2 linked regions of the Flexivirga oryzae genome follow. Each later gene encodes a partner of the first gene's protein in a complex. Links are inferred from orthologs where the notes say so. Each region holds a gene or a part of one and is shown in the gene's direction. Other genes may lie near its edges.

Region 1 (8,807 bases):
TATCTGCGCACCAAGATGGAGGACACCCCGGTCTTCCGCGAGCTGCAGGGCAACAACGAGGTGGAGGAAGCGGCCACCAGCGCGCTGAAGGACCTGTTCCGGGACTACTGGCAGCCGATCGTGCGCCTCTTCCTGTTGGTCGTTGCGCTGAACATCGCCGACTACACGCTGCTGACGTACATGCCGACGTACATGTCGGGTGACAAGCCGGACGGGCTGGGCATTTCGAGCACCCAGTCGGATGTCATCCTGCTGATCGGTCAGCTGATCATGACGGCGCTGATCTGGATCGCGGGAACGACGTCGGACCGGGTCGGGCGAAAACCCATGTGGTGGTTCTCGCTGATCGGGATCTTCGTGCTCGCCGTGCCCTGCTTCTGGCTCATGGGTCAGGGGATCGCCTGGGCCATCATCGGATTCACCGTTCTCGGGTTGGTGTTCCTGCCGCAGCTGGGCACCGTGTCGGCGACCTTCCCGGCGATGTTCCCGGCGCACGTCCGCTATGCGGGTATGGCGATCAGCTACAACGTGTCGACCGCCGCCTTCGGTGGCACCGCATCCGTGGTCAACGACTGGCTGGTCGGCTGGGGCGGCCGTTACATGCCGGCGTTCTACATGATGCTCGCCATGGTCATCGGGATGATCGGCCTCGTGAAGGTCCCCGAGACGGCGGGCGAGTCGATCCGCGGCCGCGGCATACCGGGTACCTCGGAGGAGAAGGCCGAACCGCGAGATCGTTCCGGCATTCACAACGTGTCCGGAATCCATGACGTCTCACGGGAGTTCGGCACCCGCCGGCGTCGCTAGCGGCGTCTCGGGTCACGTCATACGTCGAGTGCGGCGGGCTGGTCCTCGGTGTTGCCCTGTGCAGCGCCGAGGATCAGCACGCTGGCCGCGACCACGAAGAGCATCCCGAGCAGTTTGACGGGGGAGAGCCGCTGCCCCAGCACGAGTAGACCGGCACCGGCGGCGACGACCGGCTCGAGCGAGAGCAGGATGCCGAACACGTTGGGCGGCAGCCGGCGCAGTGCGACCAGCTCCAGGGAGTAGGGCACGACCGACGACAGCACGGCGATTCCCGCGCCCTTGAGGAGCGCCTCGCCGCCGACGAGCGGGCTGCCCGCCTCGAACGCGCCGAGCGGCAGCACCACGACGGAGGCCAGGAGCATGGCGATCGCCAGGCCCTCCACCCCGGAGAAGTGCCGGCCGGTGCGCCGGGAGGTGAGGATGTAGATCGCCCAGCACGCCCCGGCGGTGAGTGCCAGCAGGATGCCCACCAGGTCGAGGTCGCCGAGCGGTGTGCTGACCGCGCCGGAGACCAGGACGACCCCCGCCGCTGCGAGCAGGATCGCGAGGAAGTCCCGGACGTGCCGCGACAGGATCGCCGACAGCACCAGCGGGCCGATGAACTCGATGGTGACGGCGACACCGATCGGCAACCGGCGCAGCGACCCGTAGAACGCGAGGTTCATCGCGCCGAGGGTCGCACCGTAGGCCGCGACGGCCACCCAGTCGGAGCGGCTGCGACCGCGCAGCGACGGGCGGACCCACGGCCACATCAGCAGGGTCGCGAGCGCCAGCCGGAGCGCGACCGACCCGGAGACGCCGACGAGCGGCAGCAGCGTCACGGCCAGTGCGCCGCCGAACTGGACGGACACGATGCTGCCCAGCACGAGCAACGGCGCGGGGACAGTCCCCGCGCCGCGCCTCATGCCGGTGATTATTGCAGTTGGCGGATCCGGCCGATGACCGTCAGGGTCTCCTGGCGGTGCGCCGGCATGTCCTCCTCGACGACGACCTCGCCGGTGGACGGCGAGTGCAGGATCCGCCGCGGGCCGGTGACGATGCCGACGTGGTGGATCGTCTTGCCGGGGTAGGCGAAGAAGTACAGGTCGCCCGGTCGTGCCTCGTCGACCGGCACGTCGTCGCACGCGCGGTACTGGTCGCCGCCGTCGCGGGCGAAGATCACCCCGAGGCGGCGCAGCGCGTAGTGGACCAGACCGGAGCAGTCCAGTCCGGCGGGGGAGATGCCGCCCCAGAGGTAGCCGAGACCGATGTGCCGGCGCGCCTCGGTGAGGAAGTTGTCGACGGTCGGCGCGACGCCGCAGTCGGGGAGGCGGCCGACGGGGGCGTCGTCGACGAGCCGTAGGTGGGCGGTGCGGACGTATCCCGGGTAGCCGGTGTCGCTGCCGTCATACGGCTGCCACGGTGCGGTGACCCGGGTCCAGCCCGCCTCCTCCTCGCCACCGACGAGGACCGGCTCACCCTCGAGGAGTTCGGAGTCGAAACGCTCGTAGAGGCCGAGGCGACCCTCCTCGAGCGTCGGCTGCGCGTCCAGGTCGGCGAGCCAGCGAGCGTGGTCGGGCCGGTCGGCGACGATGGGTCCGTCGACGGGCCGGGGAGAGCCGGGCGCGTTCCACAGCCCGGTGACCCCGACGTTCACAATTGCCAGTTGTGCGGCTTCCGCGTCAATCATCACCAGCCCATCCAACACGCTCGCTGCCGCCCGCGCTCACCAGCCCCGCGATCGCCACTCCGCCAGCTGCGGGCGCTCGGCCCCGAGGGTCGTGTCGTCACCGTGCCCCGGGTAGACCCAGGTGTCGTCGTCGTACCGGCCGAACACGCGCTCCTCGACGTCGTCGATCAGCTGCGGGAACGACTGGTAGTCGGCGTGATTCGTCGCTCCTACGCCTCCGGGGAAGAGGGAGTCGCCGGTGAACAGGTGGGTGTGACCGTCGTCGCCCCGGAACGACAGTGCGACGGACCCGGGCGTGTGCCCGCGCAGGGCGATCACGTCGAGCGTCAGGTCGCCGACGCGGACGGTGTCGCCGTCGGCCAGCCGCTGGTCGACGGCGACCGGCAGCTCGTCCGCGTCGTCCGCGCCCGCGAGGGTGCGGGCTCCGGTCGCGCCCACCGCGTCCGGCAGGGCCCGCACGTGGTCCCAGTGCCGGTGCGTGGTGACGATCTGGGTGACCCGGCCGCCGTCCGCCTCGACCATCGCCGCGATCGCCGGCCAGTCGTCGGCGGCGTCGATGAGCAGCGCCTCACCGCTCGCCGCGTCGGTCACCAGGTAGACGTTGTTGTGCATGTCCGAGACGCTGAGCTTGCTGATCCGCGCCGGACCCGCATCACGCGTCGCAGGAGCATCACCAGGGGTCACGTGACCGTCGTACATCATCGAAGTCTCCTCACGATTCGGGGTTGTCGGTGGTGCGACCTAGCATTGAGCTCGTGCCAACGCCTCCGTCATCCACCGTGCCATCAAGTCGGGGCCGCGACCACCTCCGGGTGCGTGGTGCTCGCGAGCACAACCTCCAGGACATCTCGATCGACATCCCGCGCGACGCGCTCGTGGTCTTCACCGGGCTGTCCGGTTCGGGCAAGTCGTCACTCGCCTTCGACACCATCTTCGCCGAGGGACAGCGCCGGTATGTCGAGTCGCTGTCGGCATACGCCCGGCAGTTCCTCGGCCAGATGGACAAGCCGGACGTCGACTTCATCGAGGGTCTGTCGCCCGCGGTGTCGATCGACCAGAAGTCGACCAACCGCAACCCGCGCTCGACCGTCGGCACCATCACCGAGGTCTACGACTACCTGCGCCTGCTCTTCGCCCGCGCCGGGCGGCCGCACTGCCCGGTGTGCGGTGAGCCGGTCGGCCGGCAGACACCGCAACAGATCGTCGACCAGCTGCTGGCGCTGCCGGACCGCACCCGCTACCAGGTGCTGGCCCCGGTGGTGCGGGCGCGCAAGGGCGAATACCTCGAGTTGTTCGCCGAGTTGCAGGCCAAGGGCTACTCGCGGGCGCGGGTCGACGGCGAGGTCGTGACGCTCACCGAGCCGCCGAAGCTCGCCAAGCAGAAGAAGCACACGATCGAGGTCGTCGTCGACCGGCTGGTGGCCAAGGAGGGTGATGCCTCCGGCAAGCAGCGGATCACCGACTCGGTCGAGACGGCGCTCGGCCTGGCCGGTGGTGTGATGATCGCCGACCTGGTCGACCTGGACGCCGACGACCCCCGGCGGGAGCGGCGCTTCTCCGAGAAGATGGCCTGCCCCAACGAGCACCCGCTCGCGATGGACGAGATCGAGCCCCGCTCGTTCTCGTTCAACAGCCCGTTCGGCGCGTGCCCGACCTGCACCGGTATCGGCACCGAGCTGGAGGTCGACATCGACCTGGTGATCCCCGACCAGGACAAGTCGATCCGGGAGGGCGCGATCCTGCCGTGGGCGCAGGGCGCGCAGTCGACCGACTACTTCCTGCGGGTCATCGGCGCGCTCGCCGACGAGCAGAAGTTCAGCCTCGACGTGCCGTGGCGAGCGCTGCCGGAGCGTGCCAAGGAGGCGCTGCTGCACGGCCGGAACCACAAGGTGCACGTCAAGTACCGCAACCGCTACGGCCGCGAACGCAGCTACTCCACGGGCTTCGAGGGCGTCATACCGTTCATCAAGCGGCGGCACGAGGAGACCGAGTCCGACTGGAGCCGGGACCGCTACGAGGGCTACATGCGGGAGGTGCCCTGCCCGGTCTGCCGCGGCGCCCGGCTGAAGCCCGAGTCGCTGGCGGTGACCATCGGCGGACGTTCCATCGCCGAGGTCTGCGCGCTGCCGATCTCCGAGTCGGCCGGCTTCCTGGACAACGTCGACTTCACACCGCGGGAGCGGCAGATCGCCGAGCGGGTGATCCGCGAGGTCGACGCACGGCTCGGATTCCTGCTGGACGTCGGTCTCGACTACCTGTCGCTCGACCGGCCCGCGGCGACGCTGTCCGGCGGTGAGGCGCAGCGCATCCGGCTGGCCACCCAGATCGGTTCGGGGCTGGTCGGCGTGCTCTACGTGCTCGACGAGCCGTCCATCGGTCTGCACCAGCGCGACAACCACCGGCTGATCGAGACGCTGACCCGGTTGCGCGACCTGGGCAACACGCTGATCGTCGTGGAGCACGACGAGGACACCATCGCCACCGCCGACTGGGTCGTCGACATCGGGCCGGGCGCGGGCGAGCACGGCGGCAACGTCGTGCACTCGGGTCCGGTCAAGGAGCTGTTGGAGCACCCCGACTCGATCACCGGCGCCTACCTGTCCGGTCGTCGCGAGATCCTGACCCCGGCGATCCGCCGGCCGCAGGACGGTCGCCAGATCGTCGTCCGCGGGGCGCGCGAGCACAACCTGCAGAACATCGACGCCGCCATACCGCTCGGCAATCTCGTGGCGGTCACCGGTGTTTCCGGCTCCGGCAAGTCGACGCTGGTCAACCACATCCTCTACAACGTGCTGGCCAACCAGCTCAACGGCGCCCGGCACGTGCCCGGGCGGCACCGCACGGTGGAGGGTCTGGACCAGCTGGACAAGGTCGTCCACGTCGACCAGAGCCCGATCGGCCGCACCCCGCGGAGCAACCCCGCGACCTACACCGGGGTCTTCGACAACATCCGCAAGCTGTTCGCCGAGACGACCGAGGCGAAGGTGCGCGGTTACCAGCCGGGACGCTTCTCGTTCAACGTCAAGGGTGGTCGCTGCGAGGCCTGCAGCGGTGACGGCACCATCAAGATCGAGATGAACTTCCTGCCGGACGTCTACGTCCCGTGCGAGGTGTGCCACGGCGCCCGCTACAACCGCGAGACGCTCGAGGTGCACTTCAAGGGCAAGACGATCGCGGACGTGCTCGACATGCCGATCGAGGAGGCGAAGGACTTCTTCGCGGCGGTGCCCGCCATCGCGCGGCACATGAACACCCTGGTCGACGTCGGGCTGGGTTACGTCCGGCTCGGGCAGCCGGCGCCGACCCTGTCCGGTGGCGAGGCGCAGCGCGTGAAGCTCGCCTCCGAGCTGCAGAAGCGTTCCACCGGCCGCACCATCTACGTGCTCGACGAGCCCACCACCGGTTTGCACTTCGAGGACATCCGCAAGCTGCTCGGGGTGCTGCAGGGCCTGGTCGACAAGGGCAACACGGTGATCGTGATCGAGCACAATCTCGACGTGATCAAGTCGGCCGACTGGATCCTCGACATGGGCCCCGAGGGCGGGCACCGGGGCGGCACCATCGTGGCGACCGGCACCCCGGAGGAGGTGGCCGAGGTCGCGGACAGCTACACCGGTCAGTTCCTCGCGCCGCTGCTCGCCAAGACGACCCGGGCCGCTCGGCCGTCGCAGGCCAAGGCGTCGCCGACGAAGAAGGCGACGACGAAGAAGGCGAGCGCGAAGAAGACGGCGACGAAGAAGGCGGCGCGGAAGACGGCCGCCACCAAGGCCGCAGCCACCACGTCGCCCACCCGCACCCGGACCGCCGCCGCGGCGGCACGCTCGGCCAAGCCCGCTGCCACCGCGAAGGCACCGAACGCGAAGGCGACGCGGGCGAACTGACCCGGTGCACCGCTGTCCCGGGTGCGGCGCCGGTGCACAGCGGATGCACAGGCCTTCGCAACCTGTTGACCATTCAAGTACCGCATCATGGTCCCATGACGACCCGAGACGACCGTCCTGCCGACGCACCCGGTGAAGGGACCCCGCGGCGTGCGGTGCTGTGCTCCGCCGGCCTCATCGGCGGACTCACGGTGGTGGCCGCGCTGGCCGGGTGTGGTGGGTCGAGCGCTGCCGATGCGGCCGGCAGCACCGGCGCCTCGGTGACGCACGGCGGCTCGGCAGGCGGTGCCGCCGAGAGCGTCGCGACGTCGAAGGTCCCGGTCGGCAGCGGCATCATCGACGACAACCTGCAGACGGTCATCACCCAGCCCACCAGCGGCGAGTTCAAGGCGTTCAACTACCTGTGCACGCACCAGCAGTGCCCGGTCTCGCAGATCCAGGGCGAGAAGATCATGTGCGCCTGCCACGGCAGCGAGTTCAGCATCAAGGACGGCTCCGTGCTGCAAGGACCCGCGACCAAGCCGCTGGAAGCCAAGACCGCGACGGTCAAGGGATCCCGGGTCGTCATCTCCTGAGCAGGCGTCCCGTAGTGCCGACGGTCGGTGGGTGGGGACGGGTTTTCGGTGCGAAGGTGTCCCGTGGTGCCGACGGTCGGTGGGTGGGGACGGGTTTTCGGCCCGAAGGTGTCCCGTGGTGCCGACGGTCGGTGGGTGGGGACGGGTTTTCGGTGCGAAGGCGTCCCGTAGTGCCGACGGTCGGTGGTTGGGGACGGGTTTCCGGCCCGGGGATGTCCCGTAGTGCCGACGGTCGGGGTGCGGGGACGGCGTCGGGGTGTCCGGGTGAGTCCATAGAGTGGAGTTGTGGCCGATCCTTCGTCATACCGCCCGAAGCCGGGGGAGATCCCGGTCGACCCCGGTGTCTACAAGTTCCGCGACAAGGACCGCCGGGTCATCTACGTCGGCAAGGCCAAATCGCTGCGCAGCCGGCTGTCGTCGTACTTCCAGGACATCGCGGCACTGCACCCGCGCACCCGCACCATGGTCACCACCGGAGCCAGCGTCGAATGGACCGTGGTGCGCAACGAGGTGGAGGCGCTGCAGCTCGAATACTCCTGGATCAAGGAGTTCGACCCGCGGTTCAACGTCAAGTACCGCGACGACAAGTCCTACCCCTACCTCGCGGTCACCATGGGCGAGGAGTTCCCCCGGGCGCAGGTGATGCGCGGGACCAAGCGCAAGGGCACCCGCTACTTCGGGCCCTACGCGCACGCGTGGGCGATCCGCGAGACGCTCGACCAGCTGCTGCGGGTCTTCCCGCTGCGCACCTGCAGCAGCGGCGTCTTCCGGCGCGCCGGGCAGGTCGGCCGGCCGTGCCTGCTGGGTTACATCGACAAGTGCTCGGCGCCCTGTGTCGGTCGGGTCACCCCGGAGGAGCACCGGGCGATCGCGGAGGAGTTCTGCGACTTCATGGCCGGCAACACCGGCCGGTTCGTCAAGCGGCTGGAGCGCGAAATGCGTGCTGCCAGCGACGAACTCGACTTCGAGACGGCCGCACGGCGACGGGACGACCTGCAGGCGCTGGAGAAGGCCCTGGAGCGGTCCGCGGTCGTGCTGCCGGACGCGACCGACGCCGACGTCTTCGGGATCGCCGACGACGAGCTGGAGGCCGCGGTGCAGGTCTTCCACGTGCGCGGTGGACGCATCCGTGGCCAGCGGGGCTGGGTGGTCGACAAGCAGAGTGAGGGTGATCTCGGGCTCGCCGAGGTGGTCGAGCGCTTGCTCGGGCAGGTGTATGGCGGGGAGTCTCCCGAAGGTGTGCCGCGTGAGGTGCTGGTGCCGGCGTTGCCGCCGGAGCCGGAGGCGATGGCAGATCTGCTGTCCGAGGTCCGCGGCGCGAACGTCGACCTGCGCGTGCCGCAGCGTGGTGACAAACACACGCTGATGGAAACGGTCAACCGCAACGCCACGCAGGCCCTCGCCCGGCACAAGGTGGCCCGCGCCGGTGACCTCACCGCGCGCAGCCAGGCGTTGCAGGACCTGCAGGACGCGCTCGAACTGCAGCAGGCGCCACTGCGCATCGAGTGCTTCGACGTCAGCCACGTGCAGGGCACCAACGTCGTCGCCTCGATGGTCGTCTTCGAGGACGGGCTGCCCCGCAAGGGCGAATACCGGCGGTTCATCGTGCGCGGCACCCCGCAGCCCGACGGGTCCGTCCGGGTCGACGACACCGCCGCCATGGACGAGATCCTCACCCGCCGGTTCCGGCACTACCTCGAGGACCGTGACAACGCCGGGGACATCGAGCTGGACGACACCGACGAGCCGTCACCGGGCAGTGGCCCGATCGACGAAACCACCGGCAAACCCAAGCGATTCGCCTACCCGCCGCAACTGGTGGTCGTCGACGGCGGCAAGCCGCAGGTGGACGCCGCGTCGCGCGCCCTGGAGGGC
Region 2 (9,274 bases), on another replicon or contig:
ATCGGAGTCTTTCTCATCGACCACCCGCCGGAGACCTACCCGGCCGCGGCCGCATTCTGGACCACCGCTCGCGGCAGCGAACGTCGGGCGACCGGCAGCACCGCGCCGGACGACCCGTTCGAGGGCCTGGACCGGCTGCCAGGCGGCGTGATGCTCGCCTTGCAGCGGCTGGACGACGGTGCGCCGCGGCTCCACCTCGACATCGAGACCGACGACATCGACGCCGAGGTGGCCCGCCTGGTCGCGGCAGGAGCGACCGTGCAGGAGTCGCGCGACAACCCGCACTACGCGATCCTCGCCGACCCGGGTGGCATGATCTTCTGCGTCGTGCCCGTGCAGACCGGGGCCGACTTCGACGCCCACGCCACGACGTGGCCCGATACCGCGGCCGACTAGAATCGATCCCGACAACCCCGTCTCGCCTGCGAACGGGGCCCTTTTGCGTGCCCGCCCCGGCGGGTACGACGATCAAGGAGTTGCCCACCGGTGAGCCTGCAACCCATGCTCGACCTGCTCGCGCGGGACGACGCCGTCGCGCGACTGCTGTCGCACGTCGGCACGGCGAACGTCGTCGACATCGCGTGTGCCGCCGGCGCTCGCGGACCACTGGCCGCCCTCGTCGCCCAGGGCGGCGCCGACCGGCCGGCGCGCACCGTGCTCGCAGTGACCGCGACCGGGCGGGAGGCGCAGGACCTGGCAGCGTGCCTGCGCGGCTTCCTGCCCGCCGAGCAGGTCGTCGAGTTCCCCAGCTGGGAGACGCTGCCGCACGAGCGGCTGAGCCCGCGCAGCGACACGGTGGGCCGGCGTCTCGCGGTGCTCCGCCGCCTGGCGCACCCGGACGCCGAGGACGAGGCGTATGGCGAGATCGCGGTCGTGGTCGCCAGCGTCCGGGCGCTCATGCAGCCGATCGCCAAGGGCCTCGGTGACCTCGCGCCGGTCTCGCTGCGCATCGGACAGGACGCGGAGCTGCCCGAGGTCGTCGAGGCGTTGGCGGGTGCGGCATACACCCGCACCGATCTGGTCGAACGACGGGGCGAATTCGCCGTCCGCGGCGGCATCCTCGATGTGTTCCCGCCCACCGAGGAGCACCCGGTGCGGGTGGAGTTCTGGGGCGACACGATCGAAGAGATCCGTTGGTTCAAGGTCGCCGATCAGCGCAGCCTCGACATCGCGGAGCACGGCCTGTGGGCGCCGCCGTGCCGTGAACTGTTGCTCACCGAGGACGTGCGCGCACGGGCGCGCACCCTCGCCGCCCAGTTGCCCGGCGTCCAGGACATGCTGCTCAAGATCGCCGAGGGGATCGCGGTCGAGGGGATGGAGTCGCTCGCGCCGATCCTACTCGCCGGCGGCACCGCGGGCGGGATGGAAACGCTGCTGGACGTGCTGCCGCAGGGCACCCACGTGCTGCTCGCCGATCCGGAACGCGTCCGTCGACGGGCACACGACCTGGTCGCGACCAGCGCCGAATTCCTGGACGCCAGCTGGTCCAACGCCGCCGCAGGCAACGCGGTGCCGGTCGACCTGCAGTCCGTGCTGGGGACGGCCTCCTACTGGTCGATCGCCGAACTGCGCGACCATGCGCTGTCCGCGGGACTTGCCTGGTGGTCGTTCTCCGCGTTCGCGACCGATGCCGAGCTGGCCGAGTTCCAGGAGGACGACGCGCTCTCCGGGGAACAGGTCACCATCGGGACCGCTGACGTGCCGCTCTACCGTGGCAGCACCGAGCAGGCGGTCGCCGACATTCGCGACTGGGTGGGCGCCGGCAACCGGGTGCTGGTCGTCACCGAGGGACCTGGGCTCGGGCACCGCATCGGTGAGGTGCTGCGTGACCACGACGTGGCGTCGCACCGGATCGAACAGCTCACGCCGGGCGCAGTGGAGATCGCGACCGGCGCTTTGGGCAACGGGTTCGCTCTGGCATCAAGCGAGTTCGTGCTCCTCACGGAGAACGACCTGACCGGTTCCTCAACGCACGGCGGCAGCACCAAGGACATGCGCAGGATGCCGTCGCGGCGCCGCAACGTCGTCGACCCGTTGCAGCTGCACCCGGGCGACTTCGTCGTGCACGAGCAGCACGGTGTCGGCCGGTTCGCGAAGATGATGCAGCGCACCGTCGGCGGTGCGACCCGCGAATACCTGGTCATCGACTACGCGCCGTCCAAGAAGGGTCAGCCGGCTGACCAGCTGTACGTGCCGACCGACCAGCTGGACCAGGTCACCCGTTACGTCGGCGGTGAGCAGCCGTCCCTCAACAAGATGGGCGGATCAGACTGGCAGACAACCAAATCCCGCGCCCGTCGGCACGTCCGGCAGATCGCCGCCGAGCTCATCCAGCTCTACTCGGCGCGGATGGCGACCGAGGGCCACGCCTTCGGCCCGGACACCCCGTGGCAGCGCGAACTGGAGGACGCGTTCGCCTACATCGAGACCCCCGACCAGGCCAGCAGCATCGACGAGGTCAAGGCCGACATGGAGAAGTCGGTGCCGATGGACCGGCTCATCTGCGGCGACGTCGGTTACGGCAAGACCGAGATCGCGATCCGCGCCGCGTTCAAGGCGATCCAGGACGGGAAGCAGGTGGCGGTGCTGGTGCCGACCACCCTGCTGGTCAAACAGCACCATCAGACGTTCACCGAGCGCTACGCCGGGTTCCCGGTCGTGGTCAAGGCGCTCTCCCGCTTCCAGAGCGACCGCGAGGCACGCGAGATCATCGACGGATTGCGTTCCGGCACGGTCGATCTGGTCATCGGCACGCATCGGCTGCTGTCCAACGAGGTGAAGTTCAAGGACCTCGGCCTCGTGGTCATCGACGAGGAGCAGCGCTTCGGCGTCGAGCACAAGGAACAGCTCAAGCAGATGCGCACCGCCGTCGACGTGCTCGCGATGTCCGCGACCCCGATCCCGCGCACCCTGGAGATGGCCGTGACCGGCATCCGCGAGATGTCCACGCTGGCAACGCCTCCCGAGGAGCGGCACCCGGTGCTGACCTTCGTCGGCGCCTACGAGGAGAAGCAGGTGGGCGCCGCCATACGACGTGAGCTGATGCGTGAGGGCCAGGTCTTCTTCGTGCACAACAAGGTCGGCACGATCGAGAAGGCCGCGTCCCGGCTGCGCGAGCTGGTGCCCGAGGCGCGGGTAGCCACGGCACACGGCAAGATGTCCGAGCACCGCCTGGAGGACGTCGTCACCGGCTTCTGGGACCGCGAGTACGACGTGCTGGTGTGCACCACGATCATCGAGACCGGCCTGGACATCTCCAACGCCAACACGCTCATCGTGGACCGCTCCGACCAGCTCGGTCTGTCCCAGCTGCACCAGCTGCGCGGGCGCGTCGGTCGTGGCCGCGAGCGCGCCTACTCCTACTTCCTCTTCCCGCCGGAGAAGCCGCTCACCGACACCGCACACGACCGGCTACAGACGATCGCCAGCCACACCGATCTCGGTGCCGGCATGCAGGTCGCGATGAAGGACCTGGAGATCCGCGGCGCCGGCAACCTGCTCGGCGGCGAACAGTCCGGGCACATCGCCGGGGTCGGGTTCGACCTCTACGTCCGGATGGTGGGGGAGGCCGTCGCGGACTTCCGCGGGGACGGCACGTCGCCAGCCCCGACCGAGGTCAAGATCGAGCTGCCGGTCGACGCGCACCTGCCGCACGAGTACGTGCCGGGGGAGCGGCTGCGGCTGGAGGCCTACAAGAAGCTGGCCACCGTCGAGGACGAGGCGGCGCTCGGCGAGATCGAGGCCGAGCTGCGCGACCGGTACGGCGCGCCGCCCGAGCCGGTGCAGCACCTCTTCGAGGTGGCCCGGCTGCGGACCATCGCCCGGCAGGCCGGCATCGGCGACATCGCACTGCAGGGGCGGATGGTGCGCTTCGGCCCGGTCGAGCTGCGGGAGAGCCAGCAGTTGCGGCTGGAGCGCATCTACAAGGGCACGATGGTCAAGCCCGCCATACATCAGATCCTCGTGCCGCAACCCAAGACGGCACCCGTCGGCGGCAAGCCGCTGCGCGACACCGAGGTGCTGCGGTGGGCGGCGCAGCTGATCAAAGCGGTGCTGCTGGACGACATCTCCGCGGCCGCGAGTGCGTCGGCGTGACCGGCCACTCACGGCCACAGCGAGGACTGGCATGATGCAGGGTGCGCGCCGGACTCCGGCGCTGGTCAGGACATCGCAGAAGGAAAGGCCGTTCTCCATGCCCAGCTTCCACCGCGGACGGTTCGTCGTGGGTGCCGCAGTCGCGATCAGCACCCTTGCGCTCGCCGGATGTGGCGCCGACGGTGTGATGCACAGGGGCTCCACCGCGCTGCAGTATGACGGCCGGACGGTGACCAGCCAGCAGTTGCAGACCGCCACGGACGAGATCAACAAGGCGACCGGTTACGGCATCGACCCGGCGAACGTCGCGCAGGTGCTGTCCATCGGGCCCGAGATCATCAAGGTCGGTGAGAAGAACGGCGTCGTGTTCTCCGACTCCTACTTGCGCAACAAGTACAAGAAGTCGACGCTGTCCGACGTCGCGGTCGAGGCCCTGCGGGTCAACGACATCTCGCAGACGCTCAGCAACGCGGGCAACCTGACCAAGGCCGACACCGAGAAGATCGCGGCGCAGAACGCCACGCTGAACCCGCGGTACGGCTCCTGGGTCAAGGGGACCGGGCCGACGACCGCTCCGGAGCCGTGGATCAGCGCCTCGCCGACCTCGACCGGCGCCGCGCCGAACGGCCACCCCGCGGAGTGACCGGGCCGCAGCCGCTGCTGACGGTGCTGGTGACCAGCCCCCGTGTCGCGGCGGGTCTGCTTTCCCGGGATGCCTGGACCGCGTTGGAGAGCGCTGCGCAGGTGCTGACCGCGGACCCGGACGACCCGGTGCCCGCCGCCGTTGCGGCATCCGGCATCGACGTTGCGGCGGCGCCATACGAGTCGGCGGCCGAGAGCGCGCGTGCGCTCGTCGCGGCCGCCGCGGAGCGGTCGATCGTCTGGATCAGCTCTCCCGACGCCGACCCCGGTCTGACCGACGCCATCGCCGAGGAGCTGACCCGGCTGGAGGACCCGCCGCAGATCGAGGTGCTGGTCGGTTCCTGGGACGTCCCGGGTGCGCGCTTGTTGGACGCGGTGGCCGTGATGGACGCGCTGCGGTCGCCGGGCGGCTGCCCGTGGGACGCCGAGCAGACGCACGAGTCGCTGGCCAAGTACCTGCTCGAGGAAGCCCACGAGACGGTCGAGGCGATCGAGACCGGCGACACCGAGCACGTCGCGGAGGAGCTCGGTGACGTGTTGCTGCAGGTGCTCTTCCATGCGCGCATCGCCGCGGACGAGGACCCGGGTTACACCATCGATGATGTCGCGAGTCTGTTGGTGGACAAACTGATTCGGCGTCACCCGCACGTGTTCGGCGACGGCGATGCCAGCACTCCCGACGAGGTCGAGCGGTCCTGGGAGCGGATCAAGGCCGCCGAGAAGTCCGACCGGGACGAGGACGACCTGTTGGCCGGCATCCCCGCGTCGTTGTCGCCGTTGCTGATCGCCGAGAAGGTGCTCACCCGGGCGGACCGCCGCGGCATACAGGTGTCGTATGACGAGGGCGCGGATCTCGGCGGCCGGCTGCTGGCGCTGGTCGCGCAGGCCCGCGCCGGCGGTGTCTCGGCCGACGCTGCCCTGCGCGCGACGCTGCGTGAGGTCGCCCGGCCGCCCGTCAGCGGGTGATTCGCGGGACCTCGCCCACCGGGGCCGGGCCCGGGCTCGGGACGCGACCGGCGGGCGTCCAACTGTCCCAGTCGCTCCACCACCGGGTGCCGTCGATCAAATGCTGCTCGACCTGGGCCGCGGCCTCCAGCACGGCCAGCACCGTCCGCGCCTCGATGCGCCCCTGTGCCCGCTGATGGTGCAGGTCCGGAACATCCTTCCACCACCAGGTGCCGTCCGGCCGGATGACGATGTCGAGTCCGTAGTCGTCGGTGTCGATGGACACCGCGTCGCGGGCCAGCGGTGCCTCGAAGTTGATGTACCACTGCCGGAACGCCCCGTCGGCGCCGAACATCTTCCAGACCGAGTAGAGGTGCTGCGGCCGGTAGAGCTGCAGGACGATCGTCTCGGCCCATCGGGTGGATCCGGCCCAGGGGTGGCGCCCGAACGGGTGCGCTGCGAAAGTCATCGGCGCACCCGGATCGAGGCGCACGGCGAGTATGTCGCCGTCATCTCTGACGACGGTGACCGGCGTCGACAGCCAGAGGCGACCGTGGAGCACCTCCCTGCGCTCGATCACCGAACCGGCTTCGAACAGCTGCATGCGCCCAACGTAGCCGGTCCAGGAGCACTGGGCGCGGGGCTTCGGGAGCATGACAAGCTACGGGTCATGACGGATCAGGACCTCGCCGCGGCCATCGACTCCCGGTGCCGGTGCACGGCGAATTCACCCTCCGCTCCGGACAGGTGGCGACCGAGTACTTCGACAAGTACCTGTTCGAGGGCGACCCGCAGCTCATCCGCCGGGTCGCGGCAGGGATGCAGCCGCTGCTACCCGATGACGCCGAAGTTCTGGGAGGCCTGGAGCTCGGTGGTGTGCCCATTGCAGCGGTGCTCGGGCAATTGGTAAATCTGCCAACTGTTTTCGTGCGCAAGGAGGCCAAGGAGTATGGCACCCGCAAGCTCGCCGAGGGCGGCTCCGTCGAAGGCCGACACGTCGTGCTCGTCGAGGACGTCATCACGACGGGCGGCGCCGTCATCGCCGGCGCGGAGGAACTGCGGCGCCTGGGTGCCCGGATCGACCTGGTCGTCTGCGCCATCGACCGGAGACCGCCCGAGGCGACCGGGCTCGCCGACGCGGGGGTCGAGGTGCGCTCGGTGTTCACCCGCGCCGACCTGGACCGGGCGCGCGCGGCAGCCGGCTGAGCACGCCATACGGGCCGGTGCGACGATGAATGGATGGTCTACCTGCCCGCACACGACGAAGCACCATCCACCGCGGAGGTTGCGGAGCTGATCTCCTCCGTGCCGTTCGCGACCTTGGTGACCTCCGACGGAAAATCCTTGAGTGCCAACCACATTCCGTTCTTGCTCGAGGTGAGTGAGGACGGGGACAAGCTCATCGGTCACGTCGCCCGAGCCAACGACGTGTGGCGTGCCGGCCAGCACGAGGGTGAGACCCTGGTCGTCTTCAACGGCGCCGACCATTACGTCTCGCCGACCTGGTATCCCTCCAAGCAGGAGCACCATGAGGTCGTGCCCACCTGGAACTACCTGGTGGCACACGTGTATGGCGAACTCGTCGTCCACGACGACCTGCGCTGGACGCGAGCGGCGGTCGCGAAACTGACCCAGGTCATGGAGGGCGGCCGCGTCGACGCGTGGCACATGGGGCAGGCTCCGGCCGATTATCTGCGCGGCCGGCTCGGCGACATCGTGGGGATCGAGCTGCGCATCTCCCGCATCGTCGGCAAGTTCAAGGTGAGCGCCGGACGCAGCAGCGCGGACCGCAACGGCGCCGCGGACGGCATCGAAGCCGAATCCGGCCGGTCACCGCTCGTCGACGCGATGCGCGCCGTCGACCACCGCGTCCCGAAGTAGCGACGGTCGCGGGTTGGGGACGGGGTTTCGCGGAAAGTGCGTCCCGAAGTAGCGACGGTCGCGGGTTGGGGGCAGGGTTTCGCGGAGTGCGTCCCGAAGTAGCGACGGTCGCGGGTTGGGGACAGGGTAACGCGGAAAGTGCGTCCCGAAGTAGCGACGGTCGCGGGTTGGGGCCGGGCCAGGCCAGCCCCAGGCCGGGCCAGGTCAGGGACGCCGCCGCTTACGACTGCGCCGCCGCGGCCCGGTGCTGCTCCAGCGCGAATTCGGTCACGCGCACGAGCGCGGCCTTCGCCGAGTCGCGGTCCCGCGCGTCGACCCGCATCAGCGGGATGTGCGGTGAGATGGCCAGCGCATCGGCGATCTCGGCCTCGGAATGCACTCGGGTGCCGTCGAACTGGTTGACGGCGACGATGAACGGCAGGCCTTTGGCTTCGAAGTAGTCGATGGCCGAGAAGGCGTCGCCGAGGCGGGCGGTGTCGACGAGCACGATCGCGCCGATCGCGCCCTTGACCAGGTCGTCCCACATGAACCAGAAGCGCCGTTGACCGGGCGTGCCGAACAGGTAGAGCACCAGATCGTTCGCCAGGGTGATGCGACCGAAGTCCATGGCGACCGTGGTGGTGTTCTTGTTCGGCGTCGACGTGAGGTGATCGGTCCCCTCCGACAACTGGGTCACGGTCGCCTCGGTCTGCAGGGGGACGATCTCGGAGACCGCGCCGACGAGCGTCGTCTTGCCGACCCCGAATCCGCCGGCGACGACGATCTTCGTCGACGTCGTGCGATGGGCCGGGCTAGAGGTCGCGGAGTCCACGCAGGGTCCTTTCAATGAGGTTGATGCGCTCGTCACTGGACGTGCTGTCGGTCATGGTCTGTTGCAACTGCACACTGCCCTCGGCTGCCAGGTCGCCGACGAGAACCCTGGCCACGCCGATCGCGAGACCGGCCCGGGCCGCGATCTCCGCGACCGAGAGCAGTTCGTCGGCGCACAGGTCGACGATCCGGCGCGTCGGGTCGTGCGCCGGCCAGCGCTTCGATCGCCCCTCCACCGTGAGCTCGACGGTCGCCTCGAGCGGCACGTCGACCTCCGACGTGGTGCGCCCGGACGTGAGCGTGTAGGGCCGCACCACGCTCGCGGCGGGTTCCTCGGCGCCGTCATCCCACTCGGGAGGCTCGTCGGTCATCGGTCATCCGTCATTCGCGCACTGGGCCTGTTCGCTCACCGCGCCCGCGGAGCCGCGTCCACGGCGCGCCCGACCCGCTCGACCATGATCGCCATCTCGTACCCGATCTGACCGATGTCCGCGGACGGGCCGGTCAGCACCGCCAGATGTGACCCGTCGCCGACGCTCATCAGCAGCACGAAGCCGTTCTGCATCTCGATGATGGACTGCAGCACGGCTCCACCGTCGAACAGGCCGGCCGCCCCGGACGCCAGGCTTGCCAGCCCCGACGAGACCGCAGCCATCTGCTCCGCACGATCGATCGGCAGTTCGGCGTTCCGGGCGATCACGAGTCCGTCGACCGATACGAGCACCGCGTGCGCGACACCGGGGGTGTCCTGCACGAATCTCGAGACGAGCCAGTCGAACTGGCCGTCATGGCCGGTTGTCGTGGAGTAGTCGGTCACCGTGACCTCGATCCGTTGTCGTCGTTGTGCTGGTCGAAATCGTCGGCCGCGGCGGCTCGCCGTGCGCGTTCGACGCCCTGCTTG

What was found.
Region 2: the proteins of uvrA (region 1) and mfd are in contact, whole or in part, in a crystal structure (PDB 4DFC), measured with the Escherichia coli proteins. The link is inferred for Flexivirga oryzae from one-to-one orthologs.

Annotation. Positions count from the first base shown.
Region 1 is NZ_JACHVQ010000001.1:1,526,942-1,535,748, forward strand. The notes cover bases 2,844-6,557. They hold uvrA (excinuclease ABC subunit UvrA), read left to right. Parts: upstream 2,844-3,231; coding sequence 3,232-6,357; downstream 6,358-6,557. Other genes in these bases: FHU39_RS07020 (MBL fold metallo-hydrolase), read right to left, coding at 2,844-3,178; FHU39_RS07030 (Rieske (2Fe-2S) protein), read left to right, coding at 6,453-6,557. In the rest of the region: FHU39_RS07005 (MFS transporter), read left to right, coding at 1-807; FHU39_RS07010 (EamA family transporter), read right to left, coding at 825-1,712; FHU39_RS07015 (C40 family peptidase), read right to left, coding at 1,721-2,476; more of FHU39_RS07020, read right to left, coding at 2,513-2,843; more of FHU39_RS07030, read left to right, coding at 6,558-6,932; excinuclease ABC subunit UvrC, read left to right, coding at 7,218-8,807. UniProt on the Escherichia coli protein: The UvrABC repair system catalyzes the recognition and processing of DNA lesions. UvrA is an ATPase and a DNA-binding protein. A damage recognition complex composed of 2 UvrA and 2 UvrB subunits scans DNA for abnormalities.
Region 2 is NZ_JACHVQ010000006.1:118,860-128,133, reverse strand. What follows is about bases 115-4,295. They hold mfd (transcription-repair coupling factor), read left to right. Parts: upstream 115-486; coding sequence 487-4,095; downstream 4,096-4,295. Other genes in these bases: FHU39_RS23060 (YgdI/YgdR family lipoprotein), read left to right, coding at 4,193-4,295; FHU39_RS23070 (VOC family protein), read left to right, coding at 115-396. Outside these bases: more of FHU39_RS23070, read left to right, coding at 1-114; more of FHU39_RS23060, read left to right, coding at 4,296-4,738; FHU39_RS23055 (nucleoside triphosphate pyrophosphohydrolase), read left to right, coding at 4,678-5,703; FHU39_RS23050 (ribonuclease FAU-1 family protein), read right to left, coding at 5,693-6,286; pyrE (orotate phosphoribosyltransferase), read left to right, coding at 6,391-6,888; FHU39_RS23040 (FMN-binding negative transcriptional regulator), read left to right, coding at 6,922-7,563; FHU39_RS23035 (ATP/GTP-binding protein), read right to left, coding at 7,784-8,374; FHU39_RS23030 (DUF742 domain-containing protein), read right to left, coding at 8,355-8,744; FHU39_RS24500 (roadblock/LC7 domain-containing protein), read right to left, coding at 8,780-9,190; FHU39_RS24495 (sensor histidine kinase), read right to left, coding at 9,187-9,274. UniProt on the Escherichia coli protein: Couples transcription and DNA repair by recognizing RNA polymerase (RNAP) stalled at DNA lesions. Mediates ATP-dependent release of RNAP and its truncated transcript from the DNA, and recruitment of nucleotide excision repair machinery to the damaged site.